3 regions of the Nocardioides palaemonis genome follow, and region 2 is predicted to be linked to each of the others. Evidence: predicted binding sites of a transcription regulator. Region 2 holds the regulator's gene; each other region holds the start of a gene.

Region 1 (6,434 bases), 1.8 Mb from region 2:
GGGTCGCACGCGGCCTGATCGGCGCCGGCATCGAGAAGGGCGACCGGGTCGGCATCTGGGGACCCAACAGCGCGGAGTGGACGCTCGTGCAGTTCGCCACCGCGCGGGTCGGCGCGATCCTCGTCAACGTCAACCCGGCCTACCGCACCCACGAGTTCGCCTACGTCGCCAACCAGTCCGGCATGCGCCTGCTGGTCAGCGCGACCTCGTTCCGCACGAGCGACTACCGCGCGATGATCGAGCAGACGCGTGTCGACACCCGTGCACTGGAGCGCGTGGTGCACCTCGACGACGAGGAGAGCTGGGCCGGGCTGCTCGCCGACGGCGACGCCGTCACGGACGAGGCACTGGCCGAGCGCGCGGCGTCGCTGACGCCCACGGACCCGATCAACATCCAGTACACCTCCGGCACGACCGGGTTCCCCAAGGGTGCCACCCTCAGCCACCGCAACATCCTCAACAACGGCTACCTCGTGGGCGAGGTCTGCGGCTACACCGAGGCCGACCGGGTCTGCATCCCGGTGCCCTTCTACCACTGCTTCGGCATGGTGATGGGCAACCTCGCGTGCGCCACCCACGGCGCCACCATGGTGATCCCGGCGCCCGGCTTCGACCCCGCCCTCACCCTCGCCGCGACCGCCGACGAGGCGTGCACCTCGCTCTACGGCGTACCGACGATGTTCATCGCCGAGTGGGCGCTGCCTGACTTCTCGTCCTACGACCTGTCCTCGGTCCGCACCGGCATCATGGCCGGCTCGCCGTGCCCGGAGGAGATGATGAAGAAGCTCATCGCCGCCGGCATCGACGAGATGACCATCGCCTACGGCATGACCGAGACGTCGCCGGTCTCCACCCAGACCCGTACCGACGACTCGCTGGAGCGCAAGGTCGGCACTGTCGGCCGGGTGTGCCCGCACCTCGAGGTCAAGATCGTCGACCCGGTGACGGGCGAGACGGTGCCGCGCGGCGAGGCCGGCGAGTTCTGCACCCGCGGCTACTCGGTGATGCTGGGCTACTGGGACGAGCCGGAGAAGACCCGGGAGGCGATCGACGCCGACGGGTGGATGCACACCGGCGACCTCGGCGTGATGGACGACGAGGGCTACGTGCGGATCACCGGTCGGATCAAGGACATGGTGATCCGGGGCGGGGAGAACATCTACCCGCGCGAGATCGAGGAGTTCCTCTACACCCACCCCGACGTCGAGGACGTCCAGGTGGTCGGGGTGCCGGACGAGAAGTACGGCGAGGAGCTGTGCGCGTGGCTGCGGATGCGCCCGGGCGCCGACCCGCTGGACGCCGACGGGGTCCGGGCGTTCGCGACCGGCCGGCTCGCGCACTACAAGATCCCGCGCTACGTCATGGTCGTCGAGGAGTTCCCGATGACCGTCACCGGCAAGGTCCGCAAGGTCGAGATGCGCGAGGTCTCCACCCGCGAGCTCGGGCTGGCCTGAGCCGCGCTCAGTCGAGCACCAGGGAGTACCACGCCAGGTCGATCCAGCGGTCGAGCTTGCGGCCCACCTGCCGCATCACGCCGACCTGCTCGAAGCCGCACGCCTCGTGCAGGCCCTGGCTCGCCGGGTTGGGCAGCGCGACGCCGGCCACGACGGCGTGCACCCCGTCCGCGCGCAGCAGCGCCAGCAGGGCGTCGTACATCTGCCGGCCGACGCCGAGCCCCTGGTGGCCGGGCACGACGTAGACGGTGGTCTCGCGCGTGTGGCGGTAGGCCGGCTTGGGGCGGTAGGGCGCCGACGAGACCCAGCCGACCACCTCGCCGTCGTGCTCGGCGACGAGGAGGTGGTCCGGTCCGGCTAGCTTCTCCTCCCAGAACGCGATCGGTCGCGGCTCGTGGTCGAACGTGGCGTACCCCTCGCGGGCCTCGCGTCCGTAGATCGCGGCGACGGCAGGGAGGTCGGCGGGAACTGCGCGGCGGATGTCCATTCCGCCCATTGTCCCCGGCGCCGGGGCTGGTTGGATGCAGGCGTGAGCAGCACCCCCGACATCACGTCTGAGATCACGCCCGACACCAAGGACTGGACCTGGGTCCTCGAGCGTCCCTGCCCCGACTGCGGGTTCGATCCGTCCGCCCAGGGCCTGGCCGACCTGCCCGGGCTCCTGCACGACACGGCGATGACCTGGTCGGAGGTGCTGCGTCGCCCCGACGTGGGCGAGCGACCCTCGCCGGGGGTCTGGTCGCCGCTCGAGTACGCCTGCCACGTGCGCGACGTCCACGTGCTGTTCGCCGAGCGGGTGCGGCTGATGCTGGAGGAGGACCGACCGGTCTTCGCCAGCTGGGACCAGGACGTCACGGCCGTCGAGTCCGACTACCCGTCGCAGGACCCCGCCGTCGTCGTCGGTGACCTGATCGACGCCGCCGGTGCGGTGGCCGGTCTCTACGCCCGCGTCGACGAACGGGGCGCCGCGCGACGTGGCACCCGCTCCAACGGTGACCAGTTCACCGTCGCCTCGCTCGGCAGCTACCACCTGCACGACGTCGTCCACCACCTCCACGACGTCGGCGCCTGGCCCGACGAGGTCCTCCGGACCGTCGGCGCCTACGACCAGGACGCAGCTGCCTACGCCCTCGCCGCGCCGCCGGTGCCGGACAGCGTCCGCGCCGACGTCGCCGCGCTCGCCGACCGGCTCGGTGCCGGCGCGCGGGTGCTGGAGGTCGGCAGTGGCGGCGGTCGCGACGCGCTGCTGCTCGAGGCAGCCGGGCTGGTCGTCCGGCGCACGGACGTCACGCCCGGCTTCGTCACGCTGCTGCGCGAGCAGGGCCACACGTGCGACCTCCTCGACCCGCTCGTCGACGACCTCACCTCGCCGGAGGGCCCGTACGACGCGGTCTGGGCCAACGCCTCGCTGCTGCACGCGCGACGGGCGGACCTGCCGACGGTGCTCGCGCGGCTCGCCACCGTGACCCGCGTCGGCGGCGAGCTGCGCGCCTCGTTCAAGGAGGGCGACGGCGAGGGGTGGTCGACGCACGGCTCGGTCACCCGCCCCCGCCACTTCACCTACTGGCGCCCGGGTCCGCTGCAGGTAGTCGTCGAGGCCGCGGGGTGGACCGACGTGGTGGTCCGGTCCGGGCTGGCCGGGTCGCGGGACGAGTCGTGGATCGAGCTGTCGGCCACGCGTGGGACCGTGTCCCCATGAGGCACACCGAGTTCTGGGCCCGGCTCGACGACGCACTGGGGCGCGACTACTCCCGCACCTGGGCCGAGCTCACGGTCGTGCGCGACCTCGACGGACGCACGACCCAGGAGGCGCTCGACGCCGGGATGCCGCCCAAGCAGGTGTGGGCGGCCGTGCGCCGCCAGCTCGAGCTGCCCGCGAGCGAGCGGTGACCGGCACCGTCGAGCAGGTCGACCTCGCCGCGGTCCAGCGGCACACGGTCCGGACCCTGGTCGTCTCCCAGGCGGTGGGGGCCGTCGGGGTGACGATCGGCGTCGCGACCGCCTCGCTCCTGGCGCGCGACATCTCCGGGAGCGAGACGCAGGCCGGGCTCGCGCAGACCTTCCAGGTGCTCGGCACGGCCGCGACGGCCTACCTCCTCGCCCGCCTGATGCGTCGGCGCGGGCGCCGTGCGGGGCTGGTGACCGGATACCTCGTCGGCGCGACGGGTGCCGTGCTCGCGGTGCTGGCGGGCGTCGTCGACTCGATGGCCGTGCTCCTCCTCGGGGCCCTGCTGCTCGGGGCGACCACGGCGGTCAACAACGGCTCGCGCTACGCCGCCACGGACCTCGCCACCGAGGCGCACCGCGCCCGTGCGCTGTCCGTCGTCGTCTGGGCGACCACGATCGGCGCCGTCGCCGGCCCCAACCTGACCGGCGTGGGTGGCCGGGTGGCGCGTGCTCTGGGCATCCCGGAGCTCACCGGCGGCTTCGCGATCGGCTCGGTGGTCCTGGTGCTCGCAGCGGTGTGGGTCGGGTGGCGGCTGCGGCCCGACCCGCTGCTGCTCGCCCAGCAGGTCGCGGGGGTCCGCGCGGACGCGGCGAGCGGTCCTGACCGGGGCTCGTGGAGTCGGTTCGCCACCGTCGTGCGGGAGGTGCCGGCGGTCGGGGCAGCGGTCGTGGCGATGGCGTGCGCCCACGCCGCGATGGTCACCGTCATGATCATGACCCCGCTCCACATGGAGCACGGCGGCGCCCACCTCGAGGTGATCGGCTTCGTGATCTCGATCCACGTGCTCGGGATGTTCGCGTTCTCGCCGGTGATGGGGTGGGCCGCGGACCGTCTCGGCCGGAGCACGGTCCTCGTCGCCGGGGGAGCGGTGCTGCTCGTCTCGCTCGCCCTCTGCGGGTCCTCGCCGGAGGGTTCGTCGTGGCAGATCTTCTGCGGGCTGTTCCTGCTCGGCCTGGGCTGGTCGGCGGCGACGGTCGCCGCGTCGACGGTGGTCGCCGACCGGACGCCCATCGAGGCGCGCACCGACGTCCAGGGCACCTCCGACATGGCGATGGCCCTCACCGCGGCCGGCGGCGGCGCGCTGGCGGGCGTGATCGTGGGGTCGCTGGGCTACGCCGCGCTCGCCCTCTTCGCCGCGCTGCTCGCGCTCACGGTCGTGGTCGCCGGCGGCGTGACCCGACGCCACGACTGAGCCGGTAGGCCGATCGGCGGCGCGACACGCCGCGCCGGAGCGCGCGTCGAACACCTGTTCGGGCTACTGTGCGTCCACAGGTACGACGAGGGGCGAGGTTGTCCACAGCAGGTGACGGTCCTGATCAGGGACTGTCGGTGGCTCGCCCTAGCGTCGCAGACGTACCTCACATCACTCACTCGAGAGAACGGGACACAGCAATGGCTGGTGCAGACCGCGAGAAGGCCCTCGACGCCGCCCTCGCCCAGGTGGAGAAGCAGTTCGGCAAGGGCTCGGTCATGCGACTGGGCGACGAGACGCGTGCCCCGCTCGAGGTGATCCCCACGGGGTCGATCGCCCTCGACGTCGCGCTCGGGCTCGGTGGCCTCCCGCGCGGTCGCGTGGTGGAGGTCTACGGTCCGGAGTCCTCCGGAAAGACGACGGTCGCCCTGCACGCGGTGGCCAACGCCCAGGCGGCCGGCGGCATCGTCGCCTTCATCGACGCCGAGCACGCGCTCGACCCGGAGTACGCGAAGGCCCTCGGCGTCGACACCGACGCGCTGCTGGTCTCCCAGCCCGACTCCGGTGAGCAGGCGCTCGAGATCGCCGACATGCTGATCCGCTCCGGTGCGCTGTCGCTGATCGTCATCGACTCGGTCGCAGCACTCGTGCCCCGCGCCGAGATCGAGGGCGAGATGGGCGACAGCCACGTCGGCCTCCAGGCCCGCCTGATGAGCCAGGCGCTGCGGAAGATGACCGGTGCCCTCAACAATGCCGGCACCACCGCCATCTTCATCAACCAGCTGCGCGAGAAGATCGGCGTGATGTTCGGCTCGCCCGAGACCACGACCGGTGGTCGCGCGCTGAAGTTCTACTCCTCGGTGCGCCTCGACGTGCGACGCATCGAGACGCTCAAGGACGGCACCGACATGGTCGGCAACCGCACCCGCGTCAAGGTGGTGAAGAACAAGGTCGCGCCGCCGTTCAAGCAGGCCGAGTTCGACATCATGTACGGCAAGGGCATCAGCCGCGAGGGTGGCCTGATCGACGTCGGCGTCGAGGCGGGCCTGATCCGCAAGGCCGGCGCCTGGTACACCTACGAGGGCGACCAGCTCGGGCAGGGCAAGGAGAACTCGCGCAACTTCCTGCGCGACAACCCCGACCTCGCCAACGAGATCGAGAAGCTGATCCTCGAGAAGCTGGGCGTCACCCCGGTCGTCGACGCGCCCGCCGACGGCCTGAGCGACGAGCCCATCGGGGTCGATGACTTCTGAGCAGCGGCCGGCCCCCGACTGGGTCGGTGACGTCGGCCTCGGCGTGACGGCGTGGGTGGGGGAGACCCCACCCGCGCCGGCCGAGCCGGAGCGGCCCGGCGCCCGCTCGTCGGGCGCGCGGAACAGCGCGCGCAAGAAGGGCGGTCGCAGCCGCACCCGGACCTGGGAGGAGCGCGAGGCCGCCCGCGTGGCGCGTGCGGAGGCCGCCGCAGCGGAGGTCGAGGCCGACCCCGAGGCGGTGGCCCGCAAGATCCTGCTCGACACGCTCACCGGCCAGGCGCGCACCCGTCAGGAGCTCGCCGACAAGCTCGCGAAGCGGGGAGTCCCCGACGAGCTCGCCTCGGCGCTGCTCGACCGGTTCACCGAGGTCGGGCTGGTCGACGACGCCGCCTTCGCGCGGCAGTGGGTGGAGAGCCGGCACCGCAGCCGGGGCCTCGCGCCGCGGGCCCTCAAGCAGGAGCTGCGACGCAAGGGCGTCACCGACGACGACGTCGCCGAGGCGCTCGAGCAGATCGACGACGACGACCAGCGCACGGCCGCACGAGCGCTGGTGGACAAGAAGCTGCGCTCGATGCGCGGGCTCGACC
Region 2 (6,434 bases):
CTGAGCTCGTCGGACGCCCGGCGGTCCTGCCCGCCGGGCGCGGTCTGGTTCTGCGGCGCGCTCGGCACCGCCGGCGCCCCGATCCGCTCGCACACCTCGGCGAAGTCGCGGTCGAAGGTCTCGAGGCGCCCGACGAAGTCGACCCGGTTGAGGTCGATCATCCGGCTCTGCAGGGTGAGGTGCTGGTCGGTGCCGGGCACGGCGGAGAGGTCGTGGGTGGCGGTCCACCGGGCGAACTCCTCGATCGCCTGCATCCGCGCGTGGGTCTGCTCGTCGAAGCGGTAGTAGTTGTTGGCCACGACCTTGTCGCGCCACGCGGAGACGAACCGGTCGAGCGGGTCGCGGACGAACGCGAAGGCGAAGTAGTCGGCGAACGACGCCAGCGGGTAGCGCACCCGCATCGCGTGGTCGACGTCCATCGTCACGCCGTGGCTCTCGCAGTGGTGGCGGATGGTGCGCGTCGCGACCTTCGCCACCCGGAACCACACGAACCGGTGGCTGTGGCTCACCGTGAGGTTGTACGCCAGCGGGCTGAGCCAGGCAGATGTCTCGCCAGCCGCCGCGAGCCGCTCGACCTCCGCCTCGGCCGCCTGCGTCAGGCGGCGCCGGTTGCCCGCTCGGGTGTGGAAGACCTCGGGGGACGGCGCGGCGCCGGGGTGCTCGGACATCGCCGCGAGGCTACACGTGCCCGGACTGCCGTCCGTGGTTTCGAGGCTCGCTCCGCTCGCACCTCAACCACCGAAGCCTCGTTGGTTGAGGTGCGAGGAGCGCCAGCGACGAGCCTCGAAACCTGCGTCACCCGTCACCCGTCCGTGGTCTCGAGGCTCGCTCCGCTCGCACCTCAACCACCGAGACCTCGCTGGTCGAGGAACGACGAAGTCGTGTCACGAGACCCCGTCGCGTGACCGGGTCTCGTGACAGGCGCCAGGGCGCCTTCCTCGACCAGCGACGAGCGGCGCCTCAGCCGAAGGAGATCCGTCCCCGCAGGCTCTCCGGGTCTTCCAGCGGCGCGTCCTTGGTCTCCGCGATCACCTCGCGGGCCTTGTCGGTGCTGTCCCAGACGTTCCAGAGCAGCACGCCGCGCACGGAGCCGGACTTGAGGTAGTAGACGACGCCGGTGCCGAGCTCGCCGTCCTTCCAGTCCTCGACCATGTCGAGGTCCGACTTCGTCTCGCCGACGGCCTCGTAGCCGGCGTCGAAGAGGTCGGACCAGAAGATCGGCGTGTAGTCGTAGGCCTCGTCGGCGCCGGCCATCACCTTGCCGGCGTGCGCGCCGGACTTCTCGGCCTGGTCGACGTGCTCGACGCGGCGGCGGCCGAGCAGGGCGTCGGGGTAGGACGCGACGTCGCCCGCGGCGTACACGTCCTCGACGCTGGTGCGCAGGCGGTCGTCGACCACGACGCCGTTGTCGACCTCGAGGCCGGCGGCCTCGGCGAGCCCGGTGCGCGGCTGGACGCCGACCCCGATCACGGCCGCGTCGGCGACCACGTCGGTGCCGTCGTCGAGGCGGATCCGGACGCCGTCGCCGGTCTCCTCGCCGGTGCTGACCGACCCGTGGACGATCGTCACGCCGTGCTCGGCGAAGTCCTTGGTGAGGCTCGCGGCGAGCGCGCGGGGGAACATCTGCTCCTGCACGTCCTCGAGGTCGAGCACCAGCGTGACCGCGACGTCGTTCTGCACGAGGGCAGCGGCGATCTCGGAGCCGATGTAGCCGCCGCCGACGACCACGACGTGGCTGCCGGAGGTGGCGAGCGCGCGGAGCCGCTCGTAGTCGGCGGACGTGCGGTAGTAGACGACCCGCGGACCGGCCCCGAGCCCGAGGGTGCGGGGCTCGGCACCCGTGGCCAGCAGCAGCTTTCCGTAGCCGACCGACGTGCCGTCGGCGAGGCGTACGGCGTGGCCGGCCGGGTCGATCTCGGTGACGGTGGTGTCGAGGACGAGGTCGACGCCGTCGTCGTCGTTGAGGTCACCGGCGAGCGACTGGCCCTCGAGCGACTCGTCGTCCTTGAGCCAGAGGTCCTTCGACAGCGCCGGGCGGTAGACCGGGTCGTGGGGTTCGGAGCCGAGCACCGCGACCGTGCCCGAGGAGTCCTGCGAGCGGATCCCCTTCACGGCGCTGGCGGCGGCGACGCCTCCGCCGACGATGACGTAGTCGTAGGACTCCTGGACGTTGCTCATGCGCGCTCCCGACGGTTGGCTGTCCCGCCATCGTGTCCCGTCGGTGGTGGACATTCAACGGCCCTCCGCCCCGTGGGGTGGAGGGCCGTCGGAGGCCGTGCGCAGGGGAGGGTCAGACCCGGCGGAGCACCGCGGTGACGACGCCGAGGATGGTGGCGTTGTCGCCCGGGATCGGGTCGTACGCCGTGTTGTGGGGGAGCAGCCACACGTGGCCGTCCTTGCGCTGGAACGTCTTGACGGTCGCCTCGCCCTCGATCATCGCGGCGACGATCTGGCCGTTGCTGGCGGTCTGCTCCTGGCGGATCACGACGTAGTCGCCGTTGCAGATGGCCGCGTCGACCATCGAGTCGCCGGAGACCTCGAGCAGGAAGAGGGTGCCGTCGCCGACGAGCTGCTTGGGCAGCGGGAAGACGTCGGTGACCTGCTCCTCGGCGAGGATCGGGCCACCGGCGGCGATCCGGCCGACGACGGGGATGTTGACCGCGGACGGCGAGACGTCGCCGATGCCGGTCTCGTCGACGCCCGAGTCGTCGGCGCTGGAGATCGAGCGGCGCGCCGCCATCACCTCGGGCAGGAACACCTCGAGGGCGCGGGGCCGGTTGGGGTCGCGCTTGAGGAAGCCCTTGCCCTCGAGCACGCGCAGCTGGTGGGCGACGCTGGAGGACGAGGTGAGGCCGACCGCCTGGCCGATCTCGCGCATCGAGGGCGGGTATCCCTTGGTCTCGATCGAGTCCTTGATGGTGGCGAGCACGCGCTGCTGGCGCGGGGTCAGGCCGGTGGCGTCCGGCGGGCCGTCGGGCATCTCGATGACGTTCTTGTCGTCCTGCTTGGCCATCTGGCTCAGTCCTCCCGCATGGTGCCCCGCTCCGTCCGCCCGGACCGGGTGAGGCCACCGTAGACCTCCCGGCACCCGTGGATCAAACACCTGTTCGAAGCAGCGTGTCGCTAGCGTCGCGTCCATGACGGGTGCTGGGGCGACGAGCTGTGTGGTGACGGGTGGGGCGCGTGGGATCGGGCGCGGCATCGCGGAGCTGCTGGTCGCGCGTGGTCACCGGGTGGTCGTGAGCGATGTCGACGCCGAGGCGGTCGCCGCGACCGCCGCGGAGATCGGCGCGGTCGCCGGCCTCGCCCACGACGTACGCGACCCGGACGCGCACCGCGCGGTCGCGGCCGAGGCGGTGCGCCACGCGCCGCTCGCGGCGTGGTTCAACAACGCCGGCGTCGGCGACGACGGGACCCTCGCGGCGCTGACGGACGAGCAGGTGCGCCGGCTGGTCGAGGTCAACCTGCTCGGCACGATGTGGGGGACCCGTGCGGCGCTGGACGCGTTCGGGCCGCGCGGCGGCGACGTGGTCAACGTCGCGTCGCTCGCCGGCCTCACGCCCACGCCGGGCTACGCCGTCTACGGCGCCACCAAGGCGGGAGTGGTGGCGCTCAGCGGGTCGGTCAACGCCGAGTCGCCGCGGGGCGTACGCGTCCACGCGCTGTGCCCGGACGGCGCCGACACCGCGATGCTCGCCGCGCAGGACCCGGCCGGGATGGGTGCCCAGCTGGTGCACTCCGGTGGCGCGATCCTGAGCGTGTCGCAGGTCGCCGAGGCGGCGGTCGCGCTGCTCGGCTCGCGGCGGGTGGTGCGTACGGTGCCGGGCTGGCGCGGGGGAGTCGCGCGCAGCGCCGCGCTCGCCCCGGGCGTCTCGCAGCACCTCGTCGGGCTGTTCGCCGCGCAGGGTCGCCGCGCGATGAGGCGGCGCTGACTCTTCGCCGGGCAACCTACGGACGGCCCCCGGCTCCTCTGGGCCGGACGGCCGTCCCCTCGGTGCCCGGTGCGCGACCGGGCGTGGTCGCTCGGGTCAGGGCAGGCGCACCTGCCCGTGCTGCATCTTCCAGAGGAAGTACTTCTCGAAGCCGAGCTTCATCAGGTGTGCCTGCGGGCCCGGGATCAGCACCCCGTGCTTGCGCGGCGGCAGCATCTTGTCGGCCAGGATCACGACGCCGTTGTTGCCGGCGTCCATGACGCAGACGGCCGGGATGTCGCCGAACGCCTTGTGCTCCTTCGGCTCCTCGCCGCGGACCTGGGCGGCGATGTTGAGCGCCGCGACGTGGGCCTGCTGCTCGGTCGGGAAGCCGGTCTTCGGGATGCCGACCGGGGTCGGGGTCTGCCACGGGACGTCGACCGCGGCGGCGACGCCGACCGCGTACACGTCGTCGAACGCCTCGCTCTGGTAGGTGTCCCGGACCGTCACGAACCCGTTGGCGTCGCTCAGCTCACCGGCCTTCTGGACGACGTCCTGGCCGGAGAACGGCGGCACGATCATCGCGTAGCCGAAGTCGATCGTCCGTCCGTCGGCGAGCACGAGGCGGCCGTCGTCGACGTGGTCCATCGCGGTGTTGAGGACCGGTTCGATGCCCTCCTTCTTGAGGAACATCCCGAGCAGCGACTCGCCGTGGGGGAGCCCGCCGATGCCGAAGTGGCCGAGGAACGGCTCGGCGCTGACGTAGGTGAGCTTGACCTTGTCCTTCAGGCCGGCCTTCTTCAGCTGGTAGGAGGTGTTGAAGAGGAACTCGTAGGCCGCGCCGAAGCAGCCGGCGCCCTGGGTGGCGCCGATGACGACGTCGCCGGGGTTGTCCTTGAACCGGGTCCAGCCCTCACCGGCGTGGATCGCGTCCTCCATCGTGGTGATGGTGTGGGCGTTGCCGTCGGGGCCGAGGCCGGGGATCACCTCGAAGCGGTTGCGGTAGCCGGTGGCGATGACGAGGTAGTCGTAGTCCTGCGGGCCGGCGGTGGTCTGCACCCGCTTGGCGACCGGGTCGATCTCGGTGGCCTCGGCGTGCACGAAGTCGACGCCGTGCTCCTCGAACGTGGGGCCGACCTTGAAGGTGATGTCGGCGCGCGAGCGCTTGCCGAACGGCACCCAGATCAGGGAGGGCGTGAAGAGGAACTCGTCGGACGACGACACGACGGTGACGTCGACGTCTCCCTCGAGCTCGTGCTTGACCGTGAGCGCGGCGCTGAGACCTCCGAAGTTGCCTCCGAGGACCAGGACCTTCTTGCGGGACATGGGCGTGTCTCCTTCTCGTGTCGTCCTGCCTCGATGCTTCTCTCCCTCGTCCCTCCCCGGCAGGTGCGTTGGTCCCTCGATGTCGGGACGAATGGCGTCGAACATCTGTTCGTCCAGGTGCTTGACGCGTTCGAACAGGTGCTCTACCGTCGTACACGTGTTCGATCGAACGTCTGCTCGACACCGATCCACTGTCGGTGGTCATCACTAGACATTCCCTCGTCCGCACCGACCCGGCTGATCTTCCCCAGGAGGCCACCATGAGCACCCTCAGCCTTTCCCCCGCCTTCACCCCGGCTCCCGCCCGCGCCCGCTCCACGGTGCGCCTCACGCGGCGCGGCCGGCTCGTGGTCTTCCTGACCGCGCTCCTCGTGACCCTCGTCGTCGCGATCGCCCTCGCCGGTGGTGCCGTCGGCACCGACTCGGCGGGCGAGCAGGTCCCGACCGAGACCGTCACCGTCGCCCCCGGCGACACCCTCTGGGACATCGCCTCCGGCATCGCCGTCGACGGCGACGTGCGCGCCGCGATGACCCAGATCGAGCGGCTCAACGCCCTCGAGTCCGCCAGCCTCGCCGCTGGCCAGAAGCTCCGCGTCCCGGTCGTCTCCGACTGACGCGTGAGGCCTCCACCAGTCGCTTCGACCCCGGCTGGTGGAACCAAGGGGAAGACCGAGGGGCGGGCCTGGCGGCCCGCCCCTCGGCGCATTTCTGGCTCTGTTGGTCGAGGAAGGACGAAGTCCTGTCACGAGACCTCGACGCGACCGCCATATCCGACGCCGTCGGATACCCGAGCGGCGTGGGCCCGGGAAGAGTCAGTGGGGAACATCGCTCGGCATATGTCACGAAGACCTTCCCCGCTACCGCGAATCGCGGCGGCGGCGAGTTATCCACAGATTGCAGCTCGAGGCTGGTTCAAGCCGCAGCGAGATGGGTAACTTCACCGTGCTGACGTTGTCTCGGGAAGGCATTCCATGCACGTACGCCGCGCGCTCGCGCTGACTGTCATCGCCCCGCTGGTCCTGGCCGGGTGCTCCGACGGCGACCCTGAGGCCGAGCCGACGCCGAAGATGCCGGAGACGAGCAGCTCGTCGCCGACTCCGACCGAGTCCGAGACGGTGGAGGCGGAGAGTGCAGAGGACTTCATTCGGCGTTGGGCCGCGACTGAAGCGAAGATGGAGAACACGGGCGAGACGGCCG
Region 3 (6,434 bases), 1.2 Mb from region 2:
GGAGTCGGTCGGCCCGCTGCTCGGGATCATGCCGTGGAACTTCCCCTACTACCAGGTGGCCCGGTTCGCCGCGCCCAACCTGATGGTCGGCAACACGATCCTGCTCAAGCACGCCCCGCAGTGCCCCGAGTCGGCGCTCGCGATCGACCAGATCTTCGCCGACGCGGGCCTTCCGGCTGACGCCTACATCAACCTCTTCGCCACCAACGACCAGTCGGCCGACATCATCGCCGACCCGCGCGTCGTCGGCGTCTCGGTGACCGGCTCCGAGCGCGCCGGCTCGGCCGTCGCCGAGGTGGCCGGGCGACACCTCAAGAAGGTCGTGCTCGAGCTTGGCGGCTCCGACCCCTTCATCCTGCTCGACGCCGACGACCTCGGCGCCGCCGTGAAGTCGGCCGTCCGGGGCCGGATGGGCAACGCGGGTCAGGCGTGCAACGGCGCCAAGCGGATGATCGTCGTCGACGACCTCTACGACGACTTCGTCGAGCAGTTCACCGCGGCGATGGCCTCGCTCACGCCGGGCGACCCGTTCGACTCCTCGAGCGGCTTCGGCCCGCTCTCGTCGGACGCCGCCGCGACGACCCTGATCGAGCAGGTCGAGGACGCGGTCTCCAAGGGTGCGACGCTCCGCACCGGCGGCAAGCGGCTCGACCGCCCCGGCGCCTTCGTCGAGGCCACCGTGCTCACCGACGTCACGCCCGACATGCGCGCCTACAGCGAGGAGCTCTTCGGCCCCGCCGCTGTCGTCTACCGCGTCAAGGACGCGGCCGAGGCCGTCGCGCTGGCCAACGACTCGTCGTTCGGACTCGGCGGTGTCGTCTGGAGCGCGGACACCGAGCAGGCCCAGCGGGTCGCCGACGCGCTCGACACCGGCATGGTCTGGATCAACAGCGCCCAGGGCTCGGCCGCCGACCTGCCCTTCGGCGGGACCAAGCGCTCGGGCGTCGGCCGCGAGCTCGGCCCCTACGGCATCGACGAGTTCGTCAACAAGAAGCTCATCTACACCCCCGCGGGCTGACCCCGCTCGCCACGGGTCCGGGGGTCCTGCCTCCGGGCCCGTGGCGGCGCCGCCTACGCTCGGCGCATGAGCGATCAGACGATGGCCGGCCGCACCGTGCTGGTGACCGGAGCGAGCGACGGGATCGGCGCGGAGACCGCGAAGGTCCTCGCCCAGCGAGGCGCGACGGTCCACGTCACCGGGCGCTCGGCCGACAAGCTGCGGCCGGTCGCGGAGGCGGTCGGCACGGAGCCGCTGGTCGCCGACTTCTCCCGGCTCGATGACGTACGCCGCCTGGCCGAGCAGGTGCGCGAGCGCGTCGGCTCGCTCGACGTGCTGATGAACAACGCCGGCGGCACCTTCGCCCCGACGCGGACCACGCACGACGGCCACGAGCCCAACTTCCAGGTCAACCACCTCGCGCCGTTCCTGCTGACCAACCTGCTGCGTCCGACGCTGGCCGCCGCCGACCGCTCGCTCGTGGTCAACACCTCGAGCATCGCCAACCTGGTGGGCAAGGTCGTGCTCGACGACCTCGACTACGAGCACCGCAAGGCGCGCGAGTTCGCCGCCTACGGCACCGGCAAGCTGATGAACATCCTCTTCACCCGCGGCATCACCGACCGCTGGGCCGACGACGGCATCGCGTCCGTCGCGGTGCACCCGGGGCCGGTGGGCAGCTCGTTCGGCCGCGACTCGTGGCTCGTGGGCCTGCTCTACCGCACGCCGCTCGCCCGCTTCGCGACGATCAGCGTCCCCGACGGCGCGGCGCCCCTCATCACCCTCGCCGAGCGCGGGCCCGACCCCGAGATCAACGGGCGGTACTTCAGCCGGTTCACCATCGACGGTCGTGAGAACAAGCAGGCGCACGATCGGACTCTGATTGACGGGCTCTGGGAGCGGTCGGCGGAGCTCGTCGGGCTCGCCTGACTCGCACCGCAGGACGGCCCCTCAGCTTCGGTGGTCGAGGAGGGACGAAGTCCCGTCTCGAGACCTGGTCCACCGTTGGTCGAGGAGGCCGCCCGCGGCCGTCACGAGACCCCGTCCACCCTCGCTGGTCGAGGAGGGACGAAGTCCCGTCACGAGACCCCTTGGCCTCAGTTGCACACTGGATCGAACCTCCCCTTCCCGTCTGATTCGAACAGGTGTACGATCGTGCGTAGCACGCCGGTCCGAAACGGTTCTCTCGTCTGAGGTGACGGAGTTCCCGGGATCGGGTCAGTCACTCATAGAACCCGTGTTGGTGCTCGCGGGATGCCGTAGGGCTCTCGGGTGACGACCTGGCTAGTGGTGCCACCCCATGCCTCACCGCTTCGCCCCGGACCCGGGCGGATGTCAGTGACGTGCGTGCAAGGAGGTGGCCCCCGATGGATCAGCTGGACCAGCCAGACCCGGAGCTTCAGCATCCGATCGTGGCGTGTGCGGGCGACCTACGTGCGTTGTTGAAGGGCGTGGTGTCGGTGGAGCCGGTGTTCATGTCGGTGGCCGACAAGCGGGCGGCGCTGGTGGAGCTGGTGGCGGCGCGTTCCCAGCTGGACGGGCTGCTGGCGCGGGTGCTGGCCGCGTCCGACGATCTCGGGACGGTGGAGGGTTCGCGGGACGCGACGGCGTGGCTGGCCTCCGAGACGCGGTCGACGCGGCGGGAGTCGCGTCGGGACCTGGCGTTGGGGCGGGCGTTGGAGGCGCATCCGGAGGTCGGGCGTCAGCTCGCGGACGGCACGCTGCGAGCGGAGCAAGCACGGGCGATCGTCGACGCGGTCGACGCCCTCCCGTCCCGGGTGGATGACGTGGTGCGTGCGGAGGCCGAGGCGCGACTGCTGGCGTACGCGCGTGAGCATGACGCGAAGGGTCTGCGGCAGATCGGGAAGCGGATCCTGGACGTGGTCGCACCCGAGGTGGGGGAGTCCGCCGAGGCCGACGCGCTCGAGGCCGAGGAGCGGCGGGCGGAGGAGTCGGTGTCGTTCTCGATGTCCGATGACGGTGAGGGACGCTGCCACGGCCGGTTCACGGTCCCGTCTCCTGTGGGTGCGGTCCTGCGGCGGATCCTGCTGGCGTTGGCGAACCCGGCCCGCCACACCGACGCCGACCTGCGCGACGAGGCGGGGGTGTGGAAGCCGTCGCGTCGTCGGATGGGTGAGGCGTTCGTGGAGTACGTCGAGCGCTATCCGACCGACGCGGCCCCGCAGACCGCCGGTGTGAACGCGACGGTCGTGGTGACGCTGACCCTTCGGGATCTGCTCGGTGACCGCGGTGTCGCGTTGCTGGACGACGGGACCCGGATGTCGGCGGCGCAGGCACGCAGGTTGGCCTGCGAGGCCGGTGTCATCCCGGTGGTCCTCGGCGGCGACGGTCAGGTGCTGGACCTGGGCCGGACGCGGCGGTTGTTCAGCAAGGCGCAGCGGATCGCGCTCGGTCTGCGCGACGGTGGCTGCACCGCGCGGGGGTGTGAGACAACCGCCTCAGGCTGCCACGCCCACCACGACGACCCCTGGTCCAACGGCGGCACCACCGACCTCGCGAACGGGCGGCTGCTGTGCCCGCGCCACCACCGTCTCGCCCACGACCCCCGCTACGCGAAGACCATCCATGCCGACAACCAGGTCACCTTCGTGATGCGGACGTGAGGGGAGTTGGGATCGAGCTTTCGCTCGGCGGTAGCGACGAACCGCCCACTACGACGCAGGTGCTCAGCGCCCAGATGACCTCTGGTCCATTCATGCTCCAACGAGGAGCCAGCACCTGCCGTCGACGGTCAGCAGTTCCACTCTTGAGTTCGGGGCGCGAGCGAGCAAACAAGGACCCACTCTGGGCGCTTCCGAGTCGAGCCGCACTATTTCGCGAGAGCATGCGGGTCATGAGCGATGCCCCAGAGTCCGCTAAGTCCGACTTTAAGTACAACGTCGAGAACGCGATCTCAATGTCGTGTGATTGGGCCGGCATCTTGGCTCCAGCGCAACTTGAGGCAGTGGCCAAGGAACCGGACGTGCCGATCTGCAACATTTACCTGATCGGTCGCCGTCCGCGGGTAACTGTGGATCCGACGACGTGGGTGTGCGATGCGGAGACGTTCGAGGTGTCGCTGACCGCCGATCTGGGCGGCGGATACTCGAACACGGTCACGCTCAGCGGTCCGCACCTGTACGAAAGTCCGCTAAAGCTGGTCAGCAACGGGCCGTACACGGTCATGGAACTGCACAACGAGGCCGGGGACCTGGTGTCGGGTGCGCCGACGGCGATGTGGTTCTCGATGTACCTGCAACAGACGATGGGGTTGGGACGCATGGATGCGACCGAGCTCGATGAGGCGCTGTTCGACCTGGAGGTCGTGTACGTCGGCCAGTCGCAAGACGCAGGTGGGGCGATCCAGAGCCGGCTTCAGACCCACAAGACACTGCAGCGCGTCATGGCGGACACTCAGCAGACCGCACCACACCTGGACGTGTGGGTCGTCCCGATGCAGTTCGCGACTTACAACAAGATGTCGACCTTTGGGTCGTGGCTGGGCACAGAGGGTGATGAACAGTCCATGGCTCACCTGAACGCGTTCGAGCACGCCTCGCTCGACGTCAGCGTGGTCACGGCGCTGGCCGAGGCTGCCCTAATCCGGTACTTCCAACCCAAGTTCAACGAGAAGTTCGTAGACACCTTTCCCGAGCCGCTTCACAAGACCTACCGGAAGGTCTACGACCTGGATGTGAGCGCGGTCGGGCTCGACTTCGAGACCCTGTCGACCTTCGGCACTCGATTGAAGAGTCGCGTCGTACAGCCAACGTTCATCCACGCTGGCCTGTTCGCGCTCCATGACGAAGCCGACCGGCGCCGGTTCTTCGACTTGGACGACGACGGCGGGGTCGCCGACGCGACCCACTTCAAGCGCGGGCTCGCGAAGGACATCCCTTCCTAGCCCTCCCCCGAAAGCTCGGCTCCCTGATCCACTGGGCGGCCGGAACTCCGCCCACTATGACGTAGGTGCTCAGCGCCGTGCTTGACTCCATGCAGGGATGCGGTGCTGCGATGCCTCGCGCCCGATGTCCGCCCTGGGAATGCTCGGATTGCTGGCGGACTGCCCGACGGATCGCTGCGGCGGCGTGCTAGCGGTCGCCCGTTAAACTGGGGAGAACGGCGTCGCCGGTCAGACTGCGCCCCCGAGATCCCATCGATAGTTCGAACCAGGGGTTCGCCCTCGCTTCCGGCAAGAGATGTCGGTCCTGTCCGGCATGCTCTCCCTGCAACGCGTTCCGCTCGACCGACGTGCCCAGCCAAGAAGGTGACCTCCTGTTGAACTCACCAAAGGACGATGCCGCTACGCCCAAGTCGATGGTCAAGGTCGTCTACTTCGACGAGCAGTCTGCGTCCGACTACCTCGACATCACCGCCGGCGGTGCTACGAGTTCCACAAGCCAGGAGATCAAGGAGCGTGCCTCTGACCTCCACGCGAAGGTCGAGTCGAAGGTGTCCGCACGGCTGTCGTGGCTTCCGTTCGTCGGCGTATCCGGTGAGGCAGGAAGCGGCGTCGACTACAAGAGCGTCGGACAGAGCATCTTGAACCAGACGTTGTCGAACACGATCCTTACTGACTACCTGGCCGAGATCGCCAACGACGACCGCGTTCGTCGACTCGACGACTACGTCGTTACCGCACCGGCAGATTCGATGGCCGCGACCAAGATGTACACGCCCTACATGGTCATCGCGAGAACCGAGGAATTCGGAATCGACCTGGCACGGCTAGATGAGGCACTCGAGCGCGCAAAGGGCTACTACGAGCTCCTCGCCACGAGCCAGCATGACGGTACCGACCGCTGCGTCCTGCGGTTCAACATCCGGGCGTTCAGGAATAACTACGGCCTTTCCGACCTGGGCCGGATGCGCCTGGTCTATCACGCCATTCTCGTCGGCAAGACCACGGAGAAAGGCCTGACGATGTCGGGCGAGATGGCGAGCAGCGAAGCCAGTCCCGGAGATCAGGCTCTGACCGCGCTAGAACTTGTCGACGGCGCACCGGCCGCCTCGAAGGCGGCGGTGGAAGAGCTTGATGTCTACGACGTCGTACTTGCTGGAGTCGAGCGTGGCTGACACCGAGGTCAAGATCTACTACGGCCCACCGTCCTGGTTTCACAAGCAGATCGGGACTGATCTTAAGTCAAAGAACCTCGTTACCCTGGTTCTCCGGGAGGACGCCCGCCGCCGCGAGTTCCGCGTGGTGGTACCCGAGCAGGAGAGCGAGCCGGTGAAGAAGGTCGCCAGGCCCAAGCACGTTGTCGCAGGGTCCAGCGACTACGCAAGCCTCAACGAACACGTCATCACCAACTTCGCGCAGCTCGTTCGCTCGATGCGTCCGAAACACCTCTATCTGAACAATCCACCGTCTCGGGTTCACGACCAGCTCGAACGAGCTTTCGCGGATACAACGACCGCGCACTACGTATACCCACCG

Evidence for each region. Region 2 encodes LexA, which represses DNA repair genes until DNA is damaged. Its sites were predicted from a motif close to TCGAACANNTGTTCGA; they were not measured.
Region 1: the regulator LexA is predicted to act here: its motif matches at 4,641-4,656, upstream of recA (recombinase RecA).
Region 3: the regulator LexA is predicted to act here: its motif matches at 2,135-2,150, upstream of KDN32_RS08165 (HNH endonuclease signature motif containing protein).

Annotation. Positions count from the first base shown of each region.
Region 1 is NZ_JAGVQR010000001.1:2,250,333-2,256,766, reverse strand. It holds gene KDN32_RS11040 (AMP-binding protein) at 1-1,454, shown strand, start outside; gene KDN32_RS11035 (GNAT family N-acetyltransferase) at 1,462-1,941, opposite strand; gene KDN32_RS11030 (methyltransferase domain-containing protein) at 1,984-3,153, shown strand; gene KDN32_RS11025 (DUF3046 domain-containing protein) at 3,150-3,344, shown strand; gene KDN32_RS11020 (MFS transporter) at 3,341-4,594, shown strand; gene recA (recombinase RecA) at 4,795-5,847, shown strand; gene KDN32_RS11010 (regulatory protein RecX) at 5,837-6,434, shown strand, end outside.
Region 2 is NZ_JAGVQR010000001.1:462,183-468,616, forward strand. It holds gene KDN32_RS02245 (sulfotransferase family protein) at 1-668, opposite strand, end outside; gene KDN32_RS02250 (NAD(P)/FAD-dependent oxidoreductase) at 961-2,178, opposite strand; gene lexA (transcriptional repressor LexA) at 2,291-3,013, opposite strand; gene KDN32_RS02260 (SDR family NAD(P)-dependent oxidoreductase) at 3,138-3,932, shown strand; gene KDN32_RS02265 (NAD(P)/FAD-dependent oxidoreductase) at 4,029-5,237, opposite strand; gene KDN32_RS02270 (LysM peptidoglycan-binding domain-containing protein) at 5,498-5,851, shown strand; gene KDN32_RS02275 (hypothetical protein) at 6,209-6,434, shown strand, end outside.
Region 3 is NZ_JAGVQR010000001.1:1,663,652-1,670,085, forward strand. It holds gene KDN32_RS08155 (NAD-dependent succinate-semialdehyde dehydrogenase) at 1-1,018, shown strand, start outside; gene KDN32_RS08160 (SDR family NAD(P)-dependent oxidoreductase) at 1,085-1,927, shown strand; gene KDN32_RS08165 (HNH endonuclease signature motif containing protein) at 2,410-3,621, shown strand; gene KDN32_RS08170 (hypothetical protein) at 3,852-4,901, shown strand; gene KDN32_RS08175 (DUF6414 family protein) at 5,315-6,073, shown strand; gene KDN32_RS23275 (AAA family ATPase) at 6,066-6,434, shown strand, end outside.